2 regions of the Pseudomonas sp. B33.4 genome follow, and region 1 is predicted to be linked to the other one. Evidence: predicted binding sites of a transcription regulator. Region 1 holds the regulator's gene; the other holds the start of a gene.
What was found. Region 1 encodes FliA, which starts transcription of late flagellar genes. Its sites were predicted from a motif close to CTAAAGTTTNNNNNNNNNNNGCCGNTAA; they were not measured.
Positions count from the first base shown of each region.

Region 2: U6037_RS00625 (methyl-accepting chemotaxis protein) is a predicted target of FliA. The motif match lies at 1,783-1,810, and genes of this name have one in related genera.

Region 1 is NZ_CP140706.1:1,774,500-1,777,912, reverse strand. Features, by position in the region: gene U6037_RS07915 (chemotaxis protein CheA) at 1-552, opposite strand, end outside; gene U6037_RS07910 (protein phosphatase CheZ) at 607-1,395, opposite strand; gene U6037_RS07905 (chemotaxis response regulator CheY) at 1,414-1,785, opposite strand; gene fliA (RNA polymerase sigma factor FliA) at 1,952-2,692, opposite strand; gene fleN (flagellar synthesis regulator FleN) at 2,689-3,413, opposite strand, start outside.
Region 2 is NZ_CP140706.1:122,901-126,313, forward strand. Features, by position in the region: gene U6037_RS00610 (TonB-dependent siderophore receptor) at 1-31, opposite strand, end outside; gene U6037_RS00615 (FecR family protein) at 120-1,121, opposite strand; gene U6037_RS00620 (sigma-70 family RNA polymerase sigma factor) at 1,121-1,621, opposite strand; gene U6037_RS00625 (methyl-accepting chemotaxis protein) at 1,926-3,413, shown strand, end outside.

The DNA of each region.
Region 1 (3,413 bases):
AGGTGCAGCAGCGGCCGGGGCTTCGGCTTCGGCCTTGACGGCGTTCAGCGAATCCAGCAGTTGTTCGAATTCGTTATCGGTGATGTCGCCCGACGAGTCGCCTTCAACGACCAGTTCTTCGATCATCTCGGCCACCGGCGAAGCCGGGGTGGCGTCCGCCGATTGCGGTTCGGCCAGACGCGCCAGAGCGGCCAGCAGTTGCGGGGTGGCAGCGGTGATCGGAGCACGCTCGCGGACTTCGCTGAACATACTGTTCACCGCGTCCAGCGCTTCGAGGACAACGTCCATCAGTTCTGCATCAACGCGACGCTCACCCTTGCGCAGGATGTCGAACACGTTTTCGGCGATGTGACAGCACTCCACCAGCTCATTGAGCTGAAGGAAGCCGGCGCCCCCTTTTACAGTGTGGAAACCGCGAAAAATTGCGTTGAGCAGATCTGCGTCATCCGGACGGCTTTCCAGCTCGACCAGTTGTTCGGACAGTTGCTCAAGAATCTCGCCGGCCTCAACCAGGAAATCCTGAAGGATCTCTTCATCGGCGCCGAAGCTCATTAATGGGGTGCTCCTACAGGTCTAAAAACCCAAAAAACCTAAAATTCCAAAACTCTAGAACCCGAGGCTGGATAACAAATCGTCCACATCGTCCTGACCGGACACAACGTCTTCTCGTTTATCGGCATGAATCTGCGGACCTTCACCCTGCGAGAGATGTTTTTGTGGATCTTTTTCTGCAAGCATCGCGGCGCGGTCATGTTCGATGCCCGCAAAGCGGTCGACCTGACTGGCCATGAGCACAAGTTTGAGCAAATTGCTTTCGACTTCGGTGACCAGTTGGGTCACACGCTTGATCACCTGACCGGTCAGGTCCTGGTAATCCTGGGCCAGCAGGATGTCGTTGAGATTGCTCGACACCGCACGGTTGTCCGTGCTGCTGCGTGACAGAAAACCGTCGACCCGGCGCGCCAGTTCACGGAATTCTTCAGCCCCGACCTCGCGACGCATGAAACGACCCCAATCGGCGCTCAAGGTCTGCGCTTCATCAGCCAGACTGTTGACCACCGGCGTGGCGCTTTCCACCAGATCCATGGTGCGGTTGGCCGCGGCCTCTGTCAGCTTGACCACATAGCCCAGGCGTTCGGTGGCGTCGGTGATTTGCGACACTTCCTCGGCCTGCGGCATGTTCGGGTCGATCTGGAAGTTGACGATCGCACTGTGCAGTTCACGTGTGAGCTTGCCGACTTCCTGGTACAGGCCACGGTCACGGGTCTGATTGAGCTCATGGATCAGTTGCACAGCGTCGCCGAACCTGCCTTTTTCAAGGCTTTCGACCAGTTCGACCGCGTGTTTTTTCAGGGTCGACTCGAAATCGCCCTGTGAAGATTCGTTATGCTCCATAGCTCCCCCGCGCGTTCATCAGCCGATGCGTTCGAAAATCTTCTCGATTTTGTCTTTCAACGCCTGAGCCGTGAAAGGTTTGACTACGTAGCCGTTTACACCGGCCTGAGCGGCTTCAATGATCTGCTCGCGCTTGGCTTCTGCAGTCACCATCAGCACTGGCAAGTGCTTGAGCTTTTCATCGGCACGCACGTGACGCAGCAGGTCGATACCGGTCATGCCCGGCATGTTCCAGTCCGTTACCAGAAAGTCGATGCTGCCGCTGTTGAGCACTGGAATGGCAGTCACGCCATCGTCAGCCTCGACGGTGTTGGTGAACCCAAGATCACGCAGCAGGTTCTTGATGATCCGCCGCATCGTTGAGAAGTCATCAACGATGAGGATTTTCATGTCTTTGTTCAATTCGACCTCCAAGCAGTCTTAAACGCGCCCAGCACCTGGACGCGCCACTTCAATCAATCGGCGCAGCACTCGAAGACTGTCTGGAGCACAACAGAGCAAGACCGGTGCCGTTCATCACCGCACCAGCCTCGTTCGCAGTGTCCCCACACTGCCTTCAGCGCGCTCGCCACTCCCCCAAACGCCCCCGCAAACGGGCCGCGCACTGGCTGTGTAACTGGCTGACCCGCGATTCACTGACGCCAAGGACTTCACCGATCTCCTTGAGGTTCAGCTCTTCGTCGTAGTACAGCGCCAACACCAGTCGCTCACGCTCCGGCAAATTGGCAATCGCGTCCGCCAACGCTGCCTGGAAACGTTCATCTTCCAGATCGCGTGACGGCTCAAGATGAGCACTCGCGCCATCCTCGTGCAGCCCTTCGTGTTCGCCGTCCTGCAGCAGGTCGTCGAAACTGAACAGGCGGCTGCCCAAGGTGTCATTCAAAATCCCGTAGTAATCGTCGAGACTCAATTGGAGTTCGGCCGCAACCTCGTGATCTTTAGCATCACGGCCGGTTTTAGCTTCAATTGAGCGAATTGCGTCGCTGACCATACGGGTATTGCGATGAACCGAGCGTGGCGCCCAGTCCCCTTTGCGTACTTCGTCGAGCATCGCGCCGCGGATTCGAATGCCCGCGTACGTTTCGAAACTGGCGCCTTTGCTGGCGTCATATTTGGTCGAGACTTCGAGCAGGCCGATCATCCCGGCCTGGATCAGGTCTTCGACCTGCACACTCGCCGGCAAGCGTGCCAGCAAGTGGTAGGCAATGCGTTTGACCAGCGGCGCGTAACGCTCGATCAGCTCGTACTGAGCGTCGCGTGCCGACTTCTTGTAGTAGTTCATACCGCTAGCGGTCATAGCACGGGCCCTGCCGTTTGCTGCACGAGGCGCTCGACGAAAAACTCAAGGTGGCCACGCGGGTTGGCGGGCAGCGGCCAGGTATCGACCTTCTGCGCGATCGCCTTGAACGCCAGTGCGCACTTGGAACGCGGGAAGGCTTCGTACACCGCACGCTGCTTCTGCACCGCTTTACGCACGCTTTCGTCGTAAGGCACGGCGCCGACGTATTGTAGGGCGACGTCGAGGAAACGATCCGTGACCTTGGTCAACTTGGCGAACAGGTTGCGCCCTTCCTGCGGGCTCTGCGCCATGTTGGCGAGAACGCGGAAGCGGTTCATGCCGTAATCGCGGTTGAGCAACTTGATCAGCGCGTAAGCGTCAGTGATCGAGGTCGGCTCATCGCAGACCACCAGCAACACTTCCTGGGCGGCGCGGACGAAACTGACTACCGAGTCACCAATACCCGCAGCGGTGTCGATCACCAGTACGTCGAGATTGTCGCCGATGTCGCTGAACGCCTGAATCAGACCGGCATGTTGCGCCGGGCTCAGGTGCACCATGCTCTGAGTGCCGGACGCGGCCGGGACGATGCGGATGCCACCGGGGCCTTGCAACAGCACGTCGCGCAATTCGCAACGGCCTTCGATCACGTCGGCCAATGTGCGTTTAGGGGTCAGACCCAACAAAACGTCGACGTTCGCCAGTCCCAGATCGGCGTCCAGCAGCATGACCCGACGGC
Region 2 (3,413 bases), 1.7 Mb from region 1:
GAGTGGTCTTACAGGTGGCGCGGACAGTCATTGTAGGTTTCCGTAGGAAGTCGCAAACGCTTGAATTGAAGTGCTTACTGACTAAGCCGGACCTGCAGCGAAAACCCGCCACAATAATTTCAGGCGACGCGCTCCAGCGTCACCCACCAGCGCGTGCGGTAGCGCAACTGTACCGGCAACGTCTGCGGCAGGATGGCTAGCAGCTTGTCGGTGTCTTCCAGGCGGAACACGCCGGACAGACGCAGCTCGGAAACGTCGGACGCACAACTCAGAAAGCCCTGGCGATAACGCCCGACTTCAGCGAGAAAGTCGCCCAGGCGCATATTGCGTGTGACGATCAGGCCATCGACCCACGCGCCGGCATCCATATCCAGCGGCGGCGCCGGACGTACCTGGTGGTGGTCGATCAGATAACTCTGCCCGGCGAGTGCTTCCAGCGATGTCGTACCGGAGTGAATGGCAACCCGGCCACTGGTGACGCTGAGTCGCGTGCAACGGCTATCCTGACGCAGGATGAACCGCGCATCCTGCGGTTCGTAAATGCCGTGACGGCTTTGCACGCGCAGCGGCCGCTCGAAGGATGCCCCCTGATCAGCGCCGCCACAGGTGACGATGATCTCGCCGCGCGTCAGTTTGATCAGCCGCCGCTGCGCGGTGTAATCCAGATCCACTGCACTCGCGGTGTTCAGTTCGATCCGCGTGCCATCCGGCAACTGGAAGCCGCGCCGCTCGCCCGTCGCCGTAGTGTAATCGGCGCTCCACTGTTGCCATGCCGCAGTGTCCTTGGCCAGCCATGCAGCGGAGCCCATCAGCAAAGCGCCAGACAGCAATTTCAAGGCCTGTCGCCGGCCCAAACCCTGAGCACTGTTTTCCAGAGTGTTGAACGCCACTTGCGCACCGTGCACTGCGCGCAGGTTATTGCTCAATTCGGCTTGCAGCGACTGCACCCGCTGCCAGGCCAGTTCATGCTCGTGATGTTCAGCGCGCCACTGTTCACACTGGCGGTTCAGGCGCGGATTATCGTGATTGTTGCGCAGTCGCAACAGCCAGTGAATGGCCTGCTTGACCACCTGTTGCTGCGGCTCGGTGCGGCGACTCAGAGAAAGATTATCCACAGGCATCAGTTTTCGTACCGCAGCACGTAGCAGTGATACAGCGCATCGGCGACGTAACGTTCGACCGAGCGCAACGACAGGCCCATCTGTTCGGCGATCTGCTTGTGGGTCAAACCTTCGCACTGCGCCAGCAGAAAGGCCTGACGCACTTTCGGCTTCAGTCCTTCAAGCATGCGCGCGATGCTTTCCAGCAGTTCGATTACCAGTGCGCGGGCTTCGGCGCTTGGCGTTTCGGCTTCGGGTAGATGCGCAATGGTTTCCAGATAGGCGCGTTCGATTTCCTCGCGCCGCCAATGATCAATCACCAGACCACGCGCGATGGTGCGCAGGAAGGCGCGAGGTGCTTTGAGTTCGAGGCGTTCGGTGCGTTGCAACAGGCGTACGAAAGTATCCTGGGCCAGATCTGCCGCATCTGCCGCGTTGCCCAGCCGCGCGCGCAGCCAGGCGTTGAGCCAGCCGTGATGACTACTGTAAAGCGCCTGTACTGCAAACTCAGGTGAGGACATGAACGCGAACGTCACAAATGATAATTACTCGCATTGTCATCAAGGGTTACAGAATTTGCAACTGCCACTGATACAACGCTCATAAAAAACCGGTCACCAGCCGCTCTAGTACGCCGTTCAGCGGGAATTCGCCAGAAATGCCATCCATTTCCCGCACAGCCCTAAGATTTCTCCGACACGTGCCGACAGACTGGTGAGACATGCGTGCACCAAAGTAGAGCGGCCAGAAGAACGCTGCCTGCGCTGTACATGGAATGTTGCATCCGGAACGCATCCCCACTTTTGGCATAAGAAGTCCCATGAAATGAATCTCAAGTTCAGCCATAAAATCCTGTTGGCCGCCTCGGGCGTCGTGGTCCTGGCGTTCGCGCTGTTCACCCTCTACAACGACTATCTGCAGCGAAACACCATTCGCCAGAACCTCCAGTCCTCTGTGCAGCAGGCCGGTGATCTGACCGCCAGCAGCGTGCAGAACTGGATGAGCGGGCGGATTCTGGTGCTGGAAAACCTCGCGCAGAACGTCGCCCATCAGGGCAAGGACGCCGATTTCCCGGGCCTGGTCGATCAACCGGCCTTCACCTCGAACTTCCAGTTCACCTACGTTGGCCAGGCCAACGGTGTGTTCACTCAGCGCCCTGACGCGAAGATGCCGGACGGCTACGACCCGCGTCAGCGCCCTTGGTACAAGCAAGCCGTCGCGGCTGACAAAACCATGCTGACGCCGCCGTACATGGCTGCTGTCGGTGGCCTGGTGGTAACCATCGCCATGCCGGTGAAGAAGAACGGCGAACTGCTCGGCGTCGTTGGCGGTGACCTGAGCCTGGAAACCCTGGTGAAGATCATCAACTCGGTGGACTTCGGTGGTCTTGGCCATGCATTCCTGGTCAGTGCCGACGGTCAGGTGATCGTCAGTCCGGACAAAGATCAGGTCATGAAAAACCTGAAAGACATCTATCCGAACACCAGCGTGCGCATCGAGAAGGGCAACCAGAACGTGGTGCTTAACGGCCAGGAACGCATTCTGTCGTTCACCCCGGTCAGCGATCTGCCGAATGCGCAGTGGTACATCGGTCTGTCGATCGATCGCGACAAAGCCTACGCCGCACTCAGCCAATTCCGCACCTCGGCGCTGATCGCGATGTTCGTTGCGGTGGCGGCGATTGCACTGCTGCTGAGCCTGTTGATCAACGTCCTGATGCGTCCGCTGACCACCATGGGCCGTGCGATGAAAGACATCGCTCAAGGCGAAGGCGATCTGACCCGTCGTCTGGTGGTCGAGAGCAAAGACGAGTTCGGTGAATTGGGCAGCGCCTTCAACCAGTTCGTTGAGCGGATTCACGCGTCGATTTCCGAAGTGTCGTCGGCAACCCGTCATGTTCATGATTTGTCGCAACGGGTGATGGCGTCGTCCAACGCCTCGATCGTCGGTTCCGACGAGCAAAGTGCGCGCACCAACAGTGTGGCCGCAGCAATCAACGAATTGGGCGCCGCCACACAGGAAATTGCGCGCAACGCCGCCGATGCTTCGCAGCATGCCAGTGGCGCCAGCGAGCAGGCTGATGACGGTCGGCAGGTGGTCGAGCAGACGATTCAAGCGATGACCGAACTGTCGCAGAAGATCAGCCTGTCGTGCACGCAGATCGAAACCCTCAATGCCAGCACCGACAACATCGGTCACATCCTCGATGTGATCAAAGGCATTTCGCAACAGACCAACCTGCTGGCACTCAACGCTGCGATCGAAGCGGCACGTGCCGGTGAAGCCGGGCGTGGTTTTGCGGTGGTGGCGGAC